Regions from separate parts of the Bacillus altaicus genome, predicted to be linked through region 2. Evidence: riboswitches for the same ligand, from Rfam matches in the RefSeq annotation. Region 2 holds a riboswitch; each other region holds the start of a gene.
The links. Region 2 has a riboswitch for thiamine pyrophosphate ahead of ACE38F_RS25735 (MTH1187 family thiamine-binding protein). Riboswitches for the same ligand answer to the same signal wherever they lie in the genome.

Region 1 (5,240 bases), 1.1 Mb from region 2:
ATAGATATATTATCGAGGCGAAGTTAACTGGTAGTTATTCAAAATAAAGTGGGGGCTTTTATGGGAAGTTAATCTCCCACCTAAGTTCCTCGCATGTACCGAATTTTGAGGTGGGAGTCTTACCGCCCGCAAATAGCGGGATAAAATTGTAGTTTCTGAAAGTGGGAGGGGGATACATAAGTTATGTCAAAAAACATTTTAATTGTTGAAGATGAAGATATTTTACGTGAAATATTAAAAGATTATTTTTTGAGTGAACAATATAAAGTGCTTGAAGCGAGAGACGGGAAAGAAGCCTTAGCTTTGTTTGAGGAAGAAGAGGTTGATTTAGTTATACTCGATATTATGTTGCCGGAACTAGATGGATGGTCTGTTTGCCGAAGGATTCGTAAGACGTCCCAAGTACCAATTATTATGCTGACAGCACGCGTAGATGAAGATGATACGTTACTTGGGTTTGAACTTGGAGCAGATGATTATGTGACGAAGCCGTATAGCCCGCCAATTTTATTAGCGAGAGCGAAACGATTATTGGAAAGTAGAAAAGCTTTGAAAGAATCTCCAAATAGTGAAGATGAAACAATATGTATTCATGGAATTTATGTTCACTTCCCATCTCGTACTGTTACTGTTGATGGAGAAAGTATTGCTTTAACACATACAGAGTTTGAAATATTAGTGTATTTTATGAAAAACCAAGGAATTGTACTAACAAGAGAGCAATTAATTTCAAGAATTTGGGGATATGAATTTGCTGGTGATGATCGAACAGTTAATAGCCATATTCGTAATTTGCGAAATAAATTAGGAGAGAAAGCAAAGCACATTACAACTGTAGTGCGAACAGGTTATAAATTTGAGGGGAACATATGAGAAAAGGGATTGTGCTTAAATTATTTACCCTTACAACGGCCTTATGCATGTTGATTTTAGCGACGATATTTATTGGACAAACGATATTTTTTAAACAATATTATGCGAATCGAAAAGTGGAAGATATTAAAGTGAATTTAGATTCCTTTGAAAAGAGTTATGTAAATTATGCGGGAAGTGCAGAAGGAATTCAGAAGCTGGAGCAAGACTTTTTAAGAGAAAATAATACGTGGATTACGATATTAGATCAGAATGGGAATTTAAAACATGTGGATGATTTTTATTTTGAAGTAACGATAGACCGTAGGCAACAAAAGAGCTTTGGAAAACAAATATTCAAGATTCCCTTAGGTAATCTCGTCAATATAGAGGAGATTGATAATAAATTATCAGAGCAGTTTTTAGGACAAGAAATTTATTTTTCTGGAGTGAGAAAAGAAGATAGTTTTATTCCGTTCTCTTTTTCTTTAGCTAAGCAGAATTTAAGTGGATCTAATAAACCGTTAGAAAAAGCGTTTCAGGAGAAAATGATTAAATCAGATGAGGAAAAAAAGAAAGCTGATCAAGAGTCAATTGTTAAGGAAAAGAAGCCAGTCGTTCAGGAACAAGCTACTCAGGAATTAGGTGCTTACATAGGAGGACGTGTTACGAAAGTACAGTTCCCCGATGTAAAAGGTCCTGTGAATCCAATTTATAAAAATAGTTTATTCTTAGATAGAATAAAGGAATTTCAAACTGATTTATTATTAAAAGAGAGTAATCATATACAGTATTCAACACAAATAACGGACTATGAAAAGAATGATATAAAATATAAATTATTAATTAAACCAAAAAAAGAAAAAGACGGATCGGTAACATATATATACGCGATGGCTTCTTTGCAACCTGTCGATGAGGCTGTACAAATGGTGCAAGATTATTACATCTATATTGTTGCATTTGTAGTCGTTCTAATTTTTCTAGCTTCGTTTTATTACTCAAAACAAATTGCAAAACCGTTACTAAAAATAAATGATACAACGAAGAAAATAGCTCATTTGGATTTCACAGAAAAAATTCCGATTACTTCAAAAGATGAAATTGGTGATTTATCGCAAAATATTAATACATTATCTAATAAACTACATTCACATATTGGACAGTTAGAACAAGATATTGAAAAAGAAAGAAAGTTAGAAAACACCAGGAAAGAATTTATTGCAGGCGTTTCGCATGAATTAAAAACGCCGCTGAGTATTATGAAAAGCTGTATTTCTATTTTAAAAGATGGGGTAGCTGAGCATAAAAAAGAATACTATTTTCAGGCGATGGAAAAAGAAGTAGACAAGATGGATATACTAATTTTGGATATGCTTGAATTAGCTAAATTTGAGTCTGGCACATACAACATGAAGATGGATTCTTTCTATATCGATGGAGTGATTGAAGAAATATGTGAACAGCTTTCATCGGAGATAGAGAAAAAAGAACTGATTGTGCACAAGCATATATATCCAGCTGAAGTGGTTGGGAATCAAAATAGAATTGAACAAGTAATAGTGAACTTCATTACGAATGCAATACGTTATACACCAGAAAAAGAGGATATTATTATTTCCGTAATAGATGAGAAGAATCGTATAGAAGTGTGTATTGAAAATAAAGGTTCTCACATTGAAGAAGAACAATTAGATAAAATTTGGGATCGTTTTTATCGCGTGGATGCGGCACGGAAACGTTCACAAGGTGGAACAGGGCTTGGCCTTGCAATTTCAAAGAATATTTTAGAACTGCACAATGCTGAATATGGGGTGAAGAATACCGAAGATGGTGTGTTATTTTACTTCTATTTACCGAAAAAAGCGTAGACAATACATGTTACGCTTTTTTTTAAGTTATTTTCATATTATCTTTACTTAATCTTTATTTTTACGCAGTATAATCTGTTTAGAATATGAGGTTATGTAAGGAGTAGATTAGCCGTGAATAGCAATTTACTAGGTGTGATGGTATTTATTTTCTTTTGTGCATTTATTGTATTTATTATTGATATTACGATATGAAAAAAGAGCGCTAATTAAGCGCTCTTCTTTTTTGTATTCATTTGATAAGCACCGATGCTTTTGAATAAGCGTGGTGAAGTTGTAAATAAAAGAATTAGTAATACAGTACATAGTATGAAAGAGCCGATCATAGTACTGCCGTTTACAATTAATGAATATAAGACAGCTGATTGTCCTTTAGGTGCATATTGACCAAAGAAAATAATACCAGCAATAAAGTGACAGAAATAGCGTGCAAAGCTGCCGACAAATGTGGCAAGGATAATGTAAACGAGTGCTTTTTTTCCTTTGTTTTGTTTTGGTTTATCTTTGCGACTACCAAAACTTGAATGCTCTGCATTACTGTTGTCTGAGGCAAGTGCTTTTTGAATTGGACGATAGAATAAACCAGCAAAGCCGATAAAGGAAAAGGCAATGAAGTACTCAATGAATGCTTGAACAGGTGTTAGAATGTAGGCATTACCTACGACGATTTGTAATAGCCCCCAAATTAAGCCTCCTAAGAAAGCACTTTTGAAGCCCCAGCGGTATGCAATAATAAAAATAGGAATCATAGCAAATGAGATGGAACCGCCTGTTGGAAGTTTAATTGATAATGGTAGAATGTCGATAATCAAGGCGAAGGCTGCAAGAATTGCAGATTCGATCATCGCTTGTAAATTGGTGTTACGCATGTTGTCTCCCCCTAAATCCAAGTTGCACAAAAAAGAACATTATCATAGGAGGATACGAAATACGTAAATAAAAAAGAGGTATGTATTTCGGACGTTTGCACAATCCCTGCGTTAGCATTAACTAACAGGTTCAAAGGGTCGGAACGAAATGTTCCCTCTCAGCGGTAAGGCTCCCCCCGTGATAACGAGATTCTTTATTTGTTATTATTTATTGTAAGCGAAATGGATGAGAATGGCAAACGAATACCTTATGACAATTATTGAAATAGAATTGTATTGAAATGTTAATAAATATGAAGTGAAAAGGTATAGTCCAAGTGAAATAGAGTATGATATAATTTTTTTGAAAATAATTATCATTCTCTTCTGAGGGGGAAGGTTATGAGCTTAGTAGATATTAAAATTGGTGAGAAAGTGTTAGTAAAAAGTATTCAGTCGTTAGATCAGTTATTAAAGCGTAGACTGGCTGCTTTCGGCCTCGCGGAAGGAAGCGAACTTCGCCTGAAACAGAAAGCGATGTTTAAAGGTCCTTGTACATTGGAGTGTCGTGGACAGTTAATTAGTATTCGTCATTGTGATGCGAAAATGATAAAGGTGGAATTAGCGTGAATAAGGTAGCTTTGCTAGGGAATCCGAATACAGGGAAAACATCATTATTTAATGCACTTACTGGTTCTTATGAGTATGTAGGAAACTGGAGCGGTGTAACAGTAGAAAAGAAGGTTGGTAAATTAAAAGATAAGCAAGGAACATTAATTGATTTACCAGGCGTCTATGATTTGAATCCAGTTTCACGTGATGAAGGTGTCGTTACGAATTTTCTACTAACAGACGAATTTCATCATATGTTAAATATAGTGGATTCTTCTCAATTTGAGCGGAATATGCATTTAACATTGCAATTACTTGAATTTGGTAAGCCCGTTTCAATTGGTTTAAATATGGTTGATGTGGCAAAGCAAAGAGGAATTGTGATTAATGTAAAACGGTTATCAGAAATATTAGGTGTAACAGTCGTTCCTGTCATCGCAAGAACCGGAAAAGGCTGTGAAGAATTACTTACTACTCTTCATGAAGAGAAACAAAAAGAGAAAAAGCCATTCATTATTTCATATGGTGTACAAATGGATGAAGGAATTGGAGAGATAATTGCTCTTTTAGAGACAGCGAATTATGAGCATCCGAGATGGTTAACCCTACAATTTCTAAGCAATAACGAAGTAGTAGAAAAAGAAATGAAAGCACTACCAATTTATAAGGAACTTATAGCCATTCGATCTCGTTTAGATGGAAAACTTGATTGTACGTTAGAAGAGCACATTTACAAGACTCGTGAAGCGTATATTGAAAAGTTAAAAACAAATGTTATGCAACATGAGAAAGAAGGAAAAATTCCTTTTTCGGAAAAAATCGATAGGTTAATTACACATAAAATTTTAGGACTTCCAATCTTTTTAGCAGTTATGTTTTTTATTTTTCAGGTTACGTTTACGTGGATAGGTACACCTTTATCTGATATGCTTGATGGATTTTTTGGCGGACAACTTACTGATTGGGTTACAGCTGGTCTCACAAGTGTTGGCGCTTCTGATTTTATTCAAGCGCTCGTTACAGAAGGTATTATTGCTGGAGTTGGTGCGGTATTAGT
Region 2 (5,240 bases):
GAATTCTCCAATATAGTTTGTAACTCTCCATACCTTACTAACAATTTCGCTACTTCTCCTGCTCCAGCCATCTCTTCTGTAAGTTTTAACATATCACGTTCCAACTCATACAGGTTAGAAAACGCACTTTGCAAGTATTCTTCAATTGTTATGCCTTCTTGTAAATCTATATGCTGTTGTAAAAAGCCAATCTTCACATGTGGAAACCATTCAATGTTTCCATCATCATGTATAAGTTCTCCTGTTAACAAGCGTAATAATGTGGATTTTCCAATTCCATTTTTCCCTACTAGCCCAACATGTTCGCCCTTTAATAATCGAAAGCACGCATTATATAAAATGGTTTTCTCACCATATGAATGACTTACATTTTCTACTGTTAATATACTCATTTTTTTCTCTCCTTTTCTTATGATCCATAAGCTAAATAGAGAGAACAACAGTATAAAGCCTTATTTAGTTATACATATAAAAATGGGTAAGGTGAATACACCTTACCCATTACATATTATCGTAAGAAAGGATTAAGGTTCTTTACCTGCTGTCTTCAATTTAGCTTCATCTTTAAAAATGGGCAGACTTCTCCCGTATCAAGCTAAAACCATTTGAAGAACAGTTGATAAAGTCATTTTATCCTTTCACTCCTTTAACATTTGTTATATTAAGAGTATAAACCACTCTGTTATATTCTATTCTCTACTTTTTCTTTTGTTCCTTCTTCCAATTTATCCGATGTTAATGAATCCACTATTTCCCCTATAGATTTCATCTTTCTCCTTCAATAGAAAAAAGCCTCTTAACAGCAATTATACAAAAAACTGTTAAAAGACTTTTTTCTATTTTTTCATATAAGGAGCCAATACTCTTAAAATTTCTTCCTTATCCTTCTTTAACTCAAGAGATGTTAACATATCCATCGTTCGCGGCCTAGGTAATTCCACTTGTACCTCGCCAACTATTGATGCTGGTCTTTGAGATAAAATAAATACGCGATCAGAAAGTAAAATTGCCTCATCTAAGTCATGTGTAACCATAACAATTGTCTGCTTTTCTTGATGCCAAGAATTTAAGAGCCAACTATGTACTTCCATTTTTGTAAATGCATCTAATTTTCCAAAAGGCTCATCAAGCAGCATAATTGGCTTTTCACATAAATATGTGCGAAGGAAACTAATTCTTTGACGCATTCCACCTGATAACTCCTCTGGATAATGGTCTGCATATTCATCTAGCTCAAACTGTTTTAATGCTTCCATTCCTTCTGTCAGCCTTTGTTTTTTAGGCTTTCCTTCGATTTCCAATGGAAGAACAATATTTTGTAAAGCCGATCGCCACGGTAGTAATAAATCTTGTTGCGGCATATAACTAACAACATCTTGTTTTTTTACATACTCCTCGTTATAAAACACTTCTCCATTCGTTGGCTCTTCAACACTCGCAATCATATTTAACAATGTGCTTTTCCCGCAACCACTCGGACCTACAAAAGAGACAAACTCTCCCTCTTGTATAGAAGCACTAATATTTTCTAATACATTCTTTCCATCGAAAGCTTTTACAATATCTTTTATTTGTAATCCACTCATTTTTCACTTGGAAGGAATTCATTTGTAAAGGCATCTTTTACATCGATTTTCTTTTTAATAACTTTGTTGTCATATAAGAAATTCATGTAATTTGTCCAAATCTCTTCCTTCTGTACTCCCCACGCTTTTGCATCATCTTGATACTTTGTACTTAACCACTTTTGGCTTTCTTGTACTAATTCTTTATTCACATCTGGAACAGCTTTAATTAAAATATCCGCAGCTTCTTTCGGTTCTTTAATTGCAAAATCATAACCTTCTGTCGTTGCCGTCATAAATTTTTTCACAAAATCTTTATCTTGCTTCGTATGTTTTTCACTTGTAATAATAACAGGACTATAGAAATCAAGCGCTGGATCTAAGTCTTTCACCATAATTGTATTTAACTCTTTTCCTTGACGCTTCGCTTCAATTCCATCCCATCCATAATAAATCCATTCAAAGTCTGCATCACGACCGATTGATTTAAAGAAATCTGTTTGTCCAAGAATAATTTTTTCAACTTTATTAAAATCAGCTTGATGTTTCTCCATAATCGTCTTTAACGTCGCTTCTTCTGCTGGTCCCCCCCAGCCGCCGTAACGTTTACCTTCAAAATCTTTTGGTGACGTCATATTATCTTTTTTAAGTGATGCAAAAGCTGAAGTGTTATGCTGGATAATCGCTCCTACAGATACAACAGGAATACCTTCAACACGAGCTAACGTTACATTTTCTTGTGCACTTATTGCAAAATCAGCTTTTCCTGAAGCTATCATTTGTTCCGCTGTAACATTATCACCTGGTTGAATAATTTCTACATCTAATCCTTGTTTTTTATAATAATCTTTCGTCTTCGCTACGTATAAACCAGTATGGTTTGTATTAGGGAACCAATCTAAAACGACTTTCACTTTCTTTTCTTTGCTTGTATTCTCTTCTTTCTTCGCCGTATTACATCCGGCAACACCAACTGCTAATAATGCAGCTAACATAATTTTTAAACCTTTTTTCATTTTCTGCCGCCCTTTCTGTATATCCATGGTGCTGTTATTCTTGCCATAAATTCAACAATAAAGTATAGAAATAGTGTCACCATGACGATAATTGCTGCAACACCAAATACCCGGGCCGTTAAAAAGGATTTCGTTGCTCTTGTAAGCATAACTCCTAATCCTTCGCTAGCACCAAGCCATTCCCCAATAATCGCTCCCATCACACTATATGTAACAGCAATTTTTAAACCTGAGAAAAAGTATGGGAGTACTGCTGGAAACTTTACTTTCTGGTAAACTTGCCATTTCGTTGCCTTCATTGTTTGTAACAGTTTCAGCATATTTTTATCTACCGTTTGGAAACCTTCTAAAATGCTAAGCGCAATTGGGAAGAAACAAACAAGAATAACAACCATTACTTTTGGCAACATTCCGTATCCAAACCAAATAATAAATAATGGTGCGAGCACAACGATTGGAATTGTTTGCGAAATAACGAGCAACGGATTCATTAAAATCCGAAATAAAGGGATGACATCCATAATGATAGCAATGCTCGTCCCAAGTAAAATTGCAAAAAACAACCCAATTATTACTTCCTGTAACGTTTGCACTGTATTCGGTAATAGTAAATCTTTCATTCCAATTAACTCTTGCACAATTGCAGACGGCTTCGGTAAAATCCACGGCTCAATTTTAAATAATGAAACAGATCCTTCCCATATAGCAATGAGAAGGATAAGCCAAATTGTTGTGATTATTTTAGATCGCTTCTGGTTTTGCATATTCATCACGGTACTTCCAAACTTTTTCGTCAATCGTTACGCCTGTACTTGGACGATAGTGAATTTTAATAGAAGTGATTACTTCTTCTGCTCCAGCATCGACGCAAGCTTGTTGCGCGCGTTTAATGACGTCAAGAAGTACATCTAATTCTCCTTCCAACGTTGTTTCCATTGCCCCTACTTCATAACGAACTCCCGACTGTTGTACAACTTCAATTGCTTTATCAACAACGGAATACACATCTTTGTTCTTCGCTTGTGGTACTACTGAAAATGAAATTGTAACTTTTTGTGACATAATAAAATCCCCCTTACAAAATATGGTTTCAAAAAAAGAAAAGGCTTTCCTACCATGTAGGAAAGCCTTGTATACAAGTTATTCTATAATAACTTATGCTACATCACTTTAAAGTAACTCCCTACGCTGGCATTATCCAGATCAGGTTGAGGGTCGATGTATACTTACATCCTCTCAGCCAATTGGCTCCCCGGTTCTTAATTCGTTTTCATTGTAGCATGATTTATTTTATTGAACAAACAAAAGCATGTATAATCATTTCATTTAACTTTTAAATTCCCCAATTAACTCTTGTAACTCCTGTGAAAGCCAACTTAAAGAACTAGCTAATTCAGCAATATCTTGTACAGACATTTCCTGTTCTTTCATACTCTCTTCAATATTACTACTACTATTCGCATACATATTTGCGATATGTGATAGTTCATTTACAACACGAACAATATTTTGGCCATTTTGCAAAATATCACTTGAATTGCTAGAAACAGCTCTAACTTGATTTGTAACAAATTGTGCTGATTTTGAAATTTTTTCAAAGAAAGCACCACTACTTTCAACAAGTTTAATTCCAGATTCTACTTCTTTTGAAGCTTTTTGCATTGAAACAACAGCTTCTTCCGTTTCAGCTTGTGTTTCCCCGATTAATTTTGCTATATCTTTTGCTGATGCTTCCGTCTGCTCTGCTAATTTACGCACTTCATCAGCAACAACGGCAAATCCCCTTCCGGTTTCCTCAGCACGTGAAGCTTCAATAGAAGCATTTAAAGCTAGCGAATTAGTTTGATTTGAAATACCTGTAATTACTGTTACAATATCACTAATTTCTTTTGATCTTGTTTCCAAAGAACAAATAATAGAAGATAAATCTTGTACTGCATTTTGTATTATATTCATTTGATTAATCGTCTGTTCAATAACACCATTTCCTTTTACTGAATGATGATCCATACCTTCAGACTCTTTCGCCATTTGTTTTGCAGCATTCGTTATCTCTTCCATCTTATCTTCCATTTCATATACAATACCTAAATACTGTGGTACTGAAGTTTCTTGTGACTGAGCGCCCGCTCTTAACTCAACCATAGAACTTACGATTTCTTGAACTGCCATGCTATTCTCTTTCGTACTCACTGACAATTCTTGTGAAGATGAGGAAACCTGTTCTGCTGTCTGCTTCACTTTATCTATAATTCCTTTAAACTTCTCGATGGTATTATTAAAATACGCATTAATAGTACCAATATCATCTGGTCTTTCCTCTAATTTAATACTTAAATTACCTTCACCAACTTTGCGCAATCCTTCACGTAAATCTCGCAATGGAGCAAGTGCGTTACGCACAATTAAGAATTGAATAACAGTTGCAATTAAAACAGAAATACAAATAAACATTAAACCTTGTATAATGAATTTTTCCTTTGTACTAGGAACGATAGAGGCATCTACATCGGCTGCAACAATTGCCACAATATTATCTTCTCCATCTTTAATTGGCTCTAATATCGTTACCCATGATCCTAATTCGTCTTCATATACTTCTGTCATATTTGCTTTTTTCGTACTCATTACTTTATCATATGCTTTCATCCAACGATCT
Region 3 (5,240 bases), 720 kb from region 2:
ACGCCTAGTTCTTCTTATTTCCTGCTGAATATACTAGCAATATAAACTTGAGACAAGCTACATTTGTTCAAGGGAAAATAGAAAGGTAGGTTAAATATGAGCATTGAAATATGGATTACTATTATTGTATTCTTCTTAACGATGATTGTTGTCTTTTGGCGACCCCGTGGCTTAAATGAGGCATGGCCGGCAGCAGTCGGCGCTGGCATTATCCTCATTACTGGACTTGTATCAAAACCAGACGTCATGGACATTATAAGTAAAATCGGCGGTGCCTCCATAACAATATTAGCGACCATCGTTATGGCGGTTATATTAGAAAGCTTCGGCTTCTTCCACTGGTCCGCAGCAAAACTTGCAAATTTAGCAAAGGGCTCCGGTCGCCGTTTATACTGGTATATTCAATTATTATGTTTTCTTATGACTCTTTTATTCAATAACGACGGTAGTATTTTAATTACAACACCGATTTTGATTTTACTTCTGAAAAACCTTCAATTAAAACCTCATCAACAAATCCCTTATTTATTAAGCGGTGCTTTAATCGCCACTGCATCTAGTGCACCAATCGGTGTAAGTAATATCGTAAACTTAATCGCATTAAATATTGTTAATATGACTCTTTATATGCATACAGCTATGATGTTTGTACCTGCAACACTAGGACTACTGTTTATGTCATGGCTCATGTATACAGTTTTAAAGAAAAAACTTCCAGAAAGATTACCTGTTTCTTCATATGATATTGAAGAGATTTTTTTCACGAAAAACTTCCATCCATTAAAAGGAAAAAATTCTGTTGATACAAAACAAAAACGTACAAAATTCATGTTAAAAGTATTAGGCTTCGTCTTCCTTATGCGCTGTCTTCTATTCGTTGCATCCTTCTTATCGATTCCAATCGAAATTGTTGCTGTACTCGGTTCACTCATTCTTCTCATCTGGAGATGGTACTACTTACGAACAAACCCAGTCGATATTTTGAAAAAGACACCGTGGCACATTTTAATTTTCGCTTTCTCTATGTATGTAATTATTTACGGGCTTCATAACGCAGGATTAACAGCGGCACTTGTAAGTTGGCTCGAACCAGTTGTAAGTCAGCATCTACTCTATGCCAGCTTTGCAATGGGCGGACTCGTTTCCCTCCTCTCTAACGTCTTCAATAACCACCCTGCACTTATGATTGGTACAATCACATTAACAGAAATGGGACTAGATCCAGTCACATTAAAAACTATCTATCTCGCAAATATCATTGGTAGTGACATCGGTTCACTATTGTTACCAATTGGTACGCTAGCTTCCCTCATTTGGATGTATATACTAAGACAAAACAAAATTAAAGTGAAATGGAAGGATTATTTAAGCGTATCTCTCATCGTAATCCCACTCACAACAGTCGTCACATTATTCCTCTTATACTACTGGGTACAATTATTCTTCGCCTTATAGACAACAGAAGCCCCCTTTGCTACCGTCTTAGCAAAGGGGGCTTCTTCTATATTTAAGTTAGGTACAATGTGATCAATCAAGTAACGAGGTGTAACGTATTATTGATATAAGTGACTACCAATTTCTTTGAATTCTACCGCTTTCTCTTTCATTCCTTTTTCAATTGCTTCTGTCGTTTCTAAATCATTTTCTTTCGCATATTCACGAATATCATGCGAAATTCTCATACTACAAAACTTCGGGCCACACATTGAACAGAAATGAGCTGTTTTCGCCCCTTCTGCTGGCAACGTTTCATCATGATACTCCATCGCACGTTCAGGATCTAAAGATAAATTAAATTGATCGCGCCAACGGAATTCAAATCGTGCTTTCGAAAGTGCATCATCACGCTGATGAGCCGTTTTATGCCCTTTCGCAAGATCGGCTGCATGCGCAGCGATTTTGTACGTAATAACCCCTTCGCGAACATCATCTTTATTTGGTAAACCTAAATGTTCTTTCGGTGTTACATAACAAAGCATCGCCGTTCCAAACCAGCCAATCATCGCAGCACCAATCGCTGATGTGATATGGTCATAACCTGGTGCAATATCTGTTGTTAACGGCCCAAGTGTATAGAACGGCGCGCCCTGACAAATATCAAGTTCTTTCTCCATATTTTCTTTAATTAAATGCATCGGTACATGCCCAGGTCCTTCAATCATAACTTGCACATCATGTTTCCAAGCAATTTTTGTTAATTCACCAAGTGTTTCAAGCTCAGAAAACTGTGCTTCGTCATTTGCATCTGCAATAGAACCTGGACGTAATCCATCTCCAAGAGAGAACGAAACATCGTACTGCTTCATAATTTCACAAATCTCTTCAAAATGAGTATATAGGAAGTTTTCTTTATGATGGAATAAACACCACTGCGCCATAATCGAACCACCGCGCGAAACAATACCTGTCATACGCTTTGCAGTAATTGGAATGTAACGAAGTAATACACCAGCGTGAATCGTGAAGTAATCAACGCCTTGCTCCGCCTGCTCAATTAACGTATCACGGTATACCTCCCACGTTAAATCCTCTGCAATTCCGTTTACTTTTTCAAGCGCTTGATAAATTGGCACAGTTCCAACTGGTACCGGAGCATTACGAATAATCCACTCACGTGTTGTATGAATGTTTTTACCTGTAGATAAATCCATAATCGTATCTGCACCCCAGCGAGTCGCCCACGTCATCTTCTCTACTTCTTCTGCAATAGAAGACGATACAGCAGAGTTTCCGATATTTGCATTTACCTTTACGTGAAAATTACGTCCAATTATCATCGGTTCCGCTTCAGGATGGTTAATGTTCGCTGGCAAAATCGCACGACCTTCTGCAATCTCCTTACGAACAAATTCAGGCTCTAGCCCTTCACGAATCGCAACATATTCCATCTCAGACGTAATAATGCCATTACGTGCATAATGCATTTGCGAAACATTTGTACCTTGCTTCGCTCTAAGCGGCTTACGGTCCATTTGCGGGAAAACAGGTGTATGTTTTGAAGCCACTTTCACACCGTCATCCTCTGGTTTTACTTCGCGCCCTTCGTATCCTTCTACATCACCACGCCCCAGGGTCCAAGAGTGGCGCGGCGTTGGAATCCCTTTTTCCAGCTCCACTTTATATTCTGGATCTGTATAAGGTCCACTCGTATCATACACACGGATTGGCGGATTTTGAACACCGTTCGTATCGCTTTGTTCAATCTCGCGCATCGGCACTTTCATACCTTCACGTGGCCCATCCACATACACTTTCTTACTTCCTGGTAAACTCGATTTTAATTCAATTTGCTCTGCAGAAACAGATTGTTTCATAACCTTTATTGCCCCCCTGTTCGTGACAAGGACGAGATATGGCCAGCGTATGCCAAAATAAAAAGAGCCAGGTCCATAAAAAAATAAGGACCTGGCTCATAAAGACATAATTATGTAAAGCCGTTAACTTCCCTACGCTGGTACGAGCCAGATCAGGTCCAAAGGGTTAAGAAGTTCACACGCTTCTCTCTCAGCCTACGCATACGTTAGGCACCCCTAGTTTATCACTGATTTAATTTTCAATACTTTCCCATCATACCCTATAATCTGAAAAATGCAAAGGTTATTTCTTTTTTGTTTACGGAATCATCCAAGTCAAATAATAAGCCTGCACATACGTCATAATCCCAATAATAGTAACGAAGAATAAACTATGCTTCAATGTAAAGCGGAACAAATCTGACTCTTTCCCAGCAAGTCCAACTGCCGCACAAGCAATCGCAATTGATTGCGGAGAAATCATTTTACCTGTTACACCGCCCGTTGTATTTGCTGCAACGAGAAGCACTTCAGATACACCGACTTGCTGCGCTGTAATTGCTTGTAAATTCGAGAACAGTGCGTTCGCTGACGTATCTGATCCTGTTAAGAATACCCCAATCCAGCCTAAGAATGGTGAGAAGAACGGGAATAGTCCGCCAGTTCCTGCAAGTGCTAACGCTAATGTAGAAGATAAACCAGAATAGTTTGCGATAAATGCGAATCCTAATACGAATCCAATAGATAGAATTGGCATTTTTAGTTCGTTTAACGTTTCTTTAAATGTTGCTACTGCATCTTTTGCACTCATTTTCAAAATAAAGATAGAAATGATACAAGCAATTAAAATTGCTGTTCCAGTCGCTGATAAAACATCTAATTTCAAGATTGCTTCATAAGGTGTTGGTTTATTTACAATTGGCTCTGCTTTCATTACTAAATTGTGCAAGCCTGGAACTTCAAATTTAAATACGAGACTTTCTAAAGCACCACCTGGAGCGAATAATGCTTTAAAGAAACTTTGGCTCCAAATGACTACCATCACAGTTAAAATAATGAACGGAGACCATGCTTTTACTACTTTTCCTACTGTTAGTTTCGGCATAGATGTCGTCGTTGCTGCTACTTCACTATTTGCTTCTTTAGACTGATAAATTTCTTTCGGCTGCCAAACTTTTAAGAATAGCGATAAACTTACTAAACTTACAAGCGCTGACGTAATATCAGGAAGTTCTGGCCCTAAAAACGTCGCTGTAATAAACTGTGTAATTGCAAATGAACTACCGGCTACAAATAAAGCAGGCCACGTTTGTCTTACTCCTTTAAAACCATCCATTAAAAATACGATAAAGAACGGAACAAATAAAGATAAGAACGGTAATTGATGCCCAGCCATTTGTCCAATTTTATGTGGATCAATGCCTGTTACTTGTCCAGCAACTGTAATCGGAATCCCCATCGCTCCGAACGCTACTGGTGCAGTATTTGCGATTAAACAAAGACCTGCTGCATATAAAGGATTTAGCCCAAGACCTGCAAGAAGCGCTGCCGTAATCGCTACTGGTGCACCAAATCCTGCTGCCCCTTCCAAAAATGCTCCAAATGAAAATCCGATTAAAATAACGAGTAAACGATGGTCATTCGTAATGGATAATACAGATGCACGAATGACATCAAATTGACCTGTTTTCACAGAAATTTTATATAAAAATACTGACATAATGATAATCCACGCAATTGGCCATAATCCGTATAAGAAACCGTATCCGGTCGCTGCCATTGCCATTGTGAATGGCATTTTATACGCAAATAAAGCCACCAAAATCGTTAATACAACTGTAATAAATCCTGCCACATACCCCTTCATGCGGAAAACTGCTAAAGCTAAGAAAAAAAAGATGATTGGAATAAGTGCGACTGCTGCCGAAATCCAAATGTTACCGAACG
Region 4 (5,240 bases), 320 kb from region 2:
GAGCATATGACGATAGGGGTAATGGATCGGTATGGTCATTTTATTGGAAAGTTACTATCATATGTACCATTTTTCGAAATGATCCAAGTGCCACAGCATGCATATTATTGTGAAGAATTACTGTATATTTGTAAGGGGATTGAATACAAAGAAGAAATACTACGCAATTATATATTTATACAATTACATGATTGTTTACCATCATTCTTTAAACTATTTCTTAAAAATAAGCGTTATGCAACGATTCATGATATTCTTTTCTATTGGTGCGACGATGAACAAAGAATGAGCTTAGAGAAAAAATATAATCTTAGTTTTATTTATGAAAAATATGCTTGTGGATAAACCATATTTTACATATTAAAAATTAATATAAATTAAAAAGGATCTCAATTTTATGTGAGATCCTTTTTTGTTAGTAAAGCAAGGAGAAAGTAACTAAGATAAGAAATAACATTCCATAAAGGAGAAGTTGTGCAGTATAACTTCCTTGTATACCAAAAAAAGTATTCATTTTTTCATATAAATTCAATATATATTTCATTGGATTATCTTTGAAAGATGGGTACACAGTGTCTTCTCTTTCTAAGCTTCTTGTTCATGTTTTTGGTTATTAGAAACATGAACGTATCTAGCTATGAATAATAAAACACCTATAAAGAATACAGGAAGTACGGTAGATAAATAAAAACCATTACTAATTATATTTGTTATAAGAGCACTCAAAAGAAAAATTGCATTATAAATATGGGCAATTTTTTGTTTTAGCCGCATTTGTAATGCTTCCATAATGATTTCTAAAGCAACAAAAGCAATAATAATAGATAAGAATGCAGTGTTCGTATTATAAATGATTAAACAACAGATTAAACCTAAAAAGGCCAGGTATTCAATAAAGAGAGGTATATTGCGTGGCATATAATTTACCTAACTAAATATGGCAGTGGGTTCACTGCATTTGTTTTTTCCAAATTCCATTCCCCATTATGTAATTCAAAATGAAGATGTTGCCCGTATGAATGACCTGTGTTTCCCATATGACCTACTAATTGTCCAGTTTGTATTTGATCACCAGCTTGTACAGTGCGATCCTTCATATGAGCATAAACTGTTGTATATAATTTCCCATTTATTTGGTGGGCGATGAACACGACATTGCCGTAGCTAGCTGAATAATAAGATTTCACAACTTTACCTGCAGCAGCAGCTTGAATAGAGACATTTCCTTGTGCTGCTATATCTATACCATAATGCATTTGCTCCCAGCGCATATCAAAAGTGGAGCTGATTTTCCCTTGAGTAGGGAATTTGAAAACTGCTGGAATTGATGCAGGTTGAGCTGTTTTAGCTTGTGCTTGATTTTGATTTTGCACTACATAGTGTTTTGCTACATATCCGTATCCTGTGCCAAAACGAATTTTATACCAAGTACCTACCGTTTCTACTACTTGTACTTGTGTACCATTTTGTAATGATCCAAGTAGAGTGCTACTTGTACTAGCGTTGCTGCGTACATTTAATTTTGGTGTTGCAACAGTATAAGAAGGAGAACCTTGTACTGTGACACCTTTTACTAGAGGTGTGGATCCATTAGATACAAATGTTTTTTGGACGTAACCAATTTGCCCATTATGTAATATTTTGTACCAATCCCCTTGTTCACCTTGAATGGTAATGAATTGACCATTTGGTAATATATCTAGAATAGAAGACTGTGTATTAGGTTCAGAACGAACATTTAATGCGTTTGCATTTACGATATATTGAGACTTTGGATGAACATTTTTTTTGAATAGAATTGCATCTTTTTTCATATAGCCTGTTTTGTTGTTAACAGATACTTTATACCAATCTTGAACTGTTTCAAGAATAGTAACGGGGCTATTAAATCGAATGTTATCAATTATTGCACTGTCTGCATGGTTATTTTGATGTAGTGCCACGTTATCAATTTTTACATATCCAGTTTTTACTGTAGATGGTTGTTTAGCAGCCGCTGCTTGTATATCGGATTCTCCCATAGAAGGAAGTAAAGAAGCAATTGCGATAGTAGTTGCTGTTAAAGCTGTAGCTTTCATATTCATGTAATAAAGACCTCCTCTAGTTGTATAGTTGTAATTTTATTATAGTATAAAGATATAATATATTGGTCGTATTCACATAAATGTAATATGAAATCAATAAAAATAATGCTAGAAGAGAGATTCGTATATAAATATTGTATATATCATTTGTGGGGTCGCATTTATATTTGTTTAACACGTTAAAATTTAATTCATAATTGAGAAAATTAAAACAGTTGATGATGTCTTATGGCGGTGTTATACTGACAGTGATAATTTTATAGTTTGCTAGGAGGGCTGGTGTTGCCAGCTGAGAGTAAGACCTTGAGTCTTTGATCCTTTTTATTACCTGATCTAGATTATGCTAGCGTAGGGAAGCAATTCGGACACTAACAATGAGTCCCCGTTTCTTTGCGTATAGAAACGGGGCTTTTTTATTTGAAAATTTCATATTAACACCACTAGGGGTGCTTTTCGTGCTGAGAGAGGAATAATCCTTAACCCTTACAACACCTGATCTAGATAATACTAGCGAAGGGAAGTGGAACAACGAATAAATTATAATTTTATTTGCTGTAACCACTTCTTATATACAGAAGTGGTTTTTTTATTGAGATAAATAGACATATAGGAAGGGGAATTATTAATGAAATTTTGTGAAAGATTATTTGATACGGTGCAGCCTGTTTGGGAGAAAAGTCATAATCATCCGTTTGTAGTAGGTATGGGGGATGGTACGTTGGAAAAAGACAAATTCCAGTACTATATTATTCAAGATTATTTATATTTGTTAGATTATGCAAAGCTATATGCAATTGGGGTTGTAAAGGCAACGAATCCACAAGTTATGGCAAAATTTGCAGAGCAAATTGATGGGATTTTAAATGGTGAAATGACGATTCATAAACAGTATGCAAAAAGACTTGGTATTTCTGCACAAGAGATGGAATCTGCGAAACCATCTGCTAAAAATTTAGCCTATACAAATTACATGATGTCTGTATCTCAAAATGGCACACTTGCAGAATTAATATCAGCTTTACTTCCATGTATGTGGAGCTATTGGGAGATTGGAAAGCGTTTAAATGATATTCCTGGAGCAAGAGATCATGAGTTCTTTGGAGAGTGGATTCAAGGATATAGTTCTGAAGAATACGGTAACCTTTGTATTTGGTTAATAGATTTATTAAATGAAATGGCAGTTGGAAAGTCAGAGGAAGAGCTAGATCGATTAGAGGAGATTTTCTTATATTCCAGCCGATTTGAATATTTATTCTGGGATATGGCTTATCGTAAGGAGATGTGGGGTTTTGAGGAGCAAGAACATACTACAGTTTCATAATGTTTCCTTTCATTATGATGAGAAACCAATCATCGATGAATTAAATGCTTCTATACAAGATAAAGAGTTTGTAAGTATTATCGGACCGAGTGGATGCGGGAAAAGTACTTTATTTCGCCTTATTACAGGCTTAGAAGAGGCAAGTACTGGACAGATAGAGCTGACAGAAACAAAGAGTCATTCTGTAGGGTATATGCCCCAAAAAGATATGCTCTTGCCGTGGAGGACGATTATTGAGAATGCGGCCCTGCCGCTAGAGTGCCAAGGTGTGCAGAAGAAAGAAGCGCAAGTAAAAGCGAAAGAACTGTTACATAAATTTGGTTTACAAGGGTACGAGAAAAAATATCCGAAAGATTTATCTGGTGGTATGAGGCAACGCGTATCTTTTATCCGAACTTTATTAACAGGCGGGGAGATATTATTGTTAGATGAACCGTTTAGCGCATTGGACGCTTTAACGAAGGCATCTTTGCAAGAATGGTTGTTTGAACAATGGAAAGAGTGGAAAAAAACAATTTTATTTATCACTCATGATGTTGAAGAAGCCTTGTTTCTTTCTAATCGAATTTTGGTTGTAGAAAATCAACCGATAGCAACTTTAACTGAGCGAATTGTGCCGCTTGATCGTAACCGAACAAGAAAAGATTTATATAAGCCTGAAGTATTAGCGCTTAAAGAAGAGATCCTTAGTATGTTACAAAAGCAGGTACTCGTATGATGAATCGCTTGAAGGAGTTATTACCTGCCCTCATATTAAGTGGGATTTTACTTGCTCTATGGGAAGTAGGCGCAAGAATTGTAGATGAGATGTACATTTTGCCATCACCTTCTGCAATTGTAATGAAGATATGGGCGCTGAAAGATATATTATTTACGGTTCATTTACCTGCAACGTTGTACGTTGTTTTAATAGGTGTTGTTATTTCTATCGTACTGGGCGTAGGGCTAGCAATGTTAATGAATGCGAGTACGTGGATGGAAAGAGCATTTTATCCATTATTAGTAGCTTCTCAAACAATCCCGATTACAGCACTTGCGCCACTATTTGTTTTATGGTTTGGATATACCATTTGGAGCAAGGTTGTTGTCACTGTCTTAATTACATTTTTCCCAATTGCGGTAAATACGTATGATGGGCTGCGTAGTACGAAGAAAGAATGGGAGGAGCTCTTAGTTACGTATGGTGCAACGAAAAAAGATATTTTTCTAAAGCTAAAGTTGCCATCTGCTCTTCCTTACTTTTTCTCAGCGTTAAAAATTGCCGTTCCGCTTAGTGTTATCGGAGCAGCAATTGGAGAATGGCTCGGTGCACAAGCTGGGCTTGGATATTTCAGTAAAAGAATGATGACGCAGTTAGACGGAGCTGGTGTGTTTGCACCAATTGTATTGTTATCATTATTAGCTATTTTCTTCGTCATACTTGTTTCGATATTAGAAAAGAAATTTATTAGTTGGAGGAAACATTCATGAAATTATTAAAACGCATCTTTGTGTTTACATTATTAGTTGCAATGATTGCAGGATGTTCGAGTAATTCAGCATCAGATAAGAATAAAACAGAAAAAGAAATAACAGTAATGCTCGATTGGTATCCAAATGCGGTACATAGCTTTATTTATACGGCAATTGAAAAAGGGTACTTTAAAGAAGAAGGAGTAAAGGTGAATATTAAATTCCCTTCTAATCCGACTGATCCATTAACGCTAGCGGCAGCAGGGAAAGTGACAGTTGGTTTGTATTATCAACCGGATGTTGTCATGGCAAAAGCAAATGAACAAATTCCAGTGAAATCAATTGGAGCTGTCGTACGTTCGCCGTTAAATCATGTTGTATCG

Region 1: another riboswitch for thiamine pyrophosphate. It lies ahead of thiT (energy-coupled thiamine transporter ThiT); the one in region 2 lies ahead of ACE38F_RS25735 (MTH1187 family thiamine-binding protein).
Region 3: another riboswitch for thiamine pyrophosphate. It lies ahead of thiC (phosphomethylpyrimidine synthase ThiC); the one in region 2 lies ahead of ACE38F_RS25735 (MTH1187 family thiamine-binding protein).
Region 4: another riboswitch for thiamine pyrophosphate. It lies ahead of tenA (thiaminase II); the one in region 2 lies ahead of ACE38F_RS25735 (MTH1187 family thiamine-binding protein).

Annotation. Positions count from the first base shown of each region.
Region 1 is NZ_CM143394.1:934,239-939,478, forward strand. Features, by position in the region: gene ACE38F_RS04835 (class D sortase) at 1-47, shown strand, start outside; gene ACE38F_RS04840 (response regulator transcription factor) at 184-873, shown strand; gene ACE38F_RS04845 (sensor histidine kinase) at 870-2,723, shown strand; gene thiT (energy-coupled thiamine transporter ThiT) at 2,933-3,592, opposite strand; TPP riboswitch at 3,678-3,779, opposite strand; gene ACE38F_RS04855 (FeoA family protein) at 3,974-4,201, shown strand; gene feoB (ferrous iron transport protein B) at 4,198-5,240, shown strand, end outside.
Region 2 is NZ_CM143394.1:4,981,545-4,986,784, forward strand. Features, by position in the region: gene ACE38F_RS25715 (ABC-F family ATP-binding cassette domain-containing protein) at 1-392, opposite strand, end outside; gene ACE38F_RS25720 (ABC transporter ATP-binding protein) at 837-1,586, opposite strand; gene ACE38F_RS25725 (ABC transporter substrate-binding protein) at 1,583-2,581, opposite strand; gene ACE38F_RS25730 (ABC transporter permease) at 2,578-3,351, opposite strand; gene ACE38F_RS25735 (MTH1187 family thiamine-binding protein) at 3,323-3,643, opposite strand; TPP riboswitch at 3,745-3,846, opposite strand; gene ACE38F_RS25740 (methyl-accepting chemotaxis protein) at 3,908-5,240, opposite strand, start outside.
Region 3 is NZ_CM143394.1:587,770-593,009, reverse strand. Features, by position in the region: gene ACE38F_RS02960 (arsenic transporter) at 97-1,455, shown strand; gene thiC (phosphomethylpyrimidine synthase ThiC) at 1,554-3,314, opposite strand; TPP riboswitch at 3,427-3,542, opposite strand; gene lldP (L-lactate permease) at 3,613-5,240, opposite strand, start outside.
Region 4 is NZ_CM143394.1:4,660,198-4,665,437, reverse strand. Features, by position in the region: gene ACE38F_RS24150 (DUF3965 domain-containing protein) at 1-345, shown strand, start outside; gene ACE38F_RS24145 (hypothetical protein) at 586-918, opposite strand; gene ACE38F_RS24140 (SH3 domain-containing protein) at 924-2,084, opposite strand; TPP riboswitch at 2,344-2,456, shown strand; TPP riboswitch at 2,517-2,620, shown strand; gene tenA (thiaminase II) at 2,710-3,405, shown strand; gene ACE38F_RS24130 (ABC transporter ATP-binding protein) at 3,374-4,123, shown strand; gene ACE38F_RS24125 (ABC transporter permease) at 4,123-4,875, shown strand; gene ACE38F_RS24120 (ABC transporter substrate-binding protein) at 4,872-5,240, shown strand, end outside.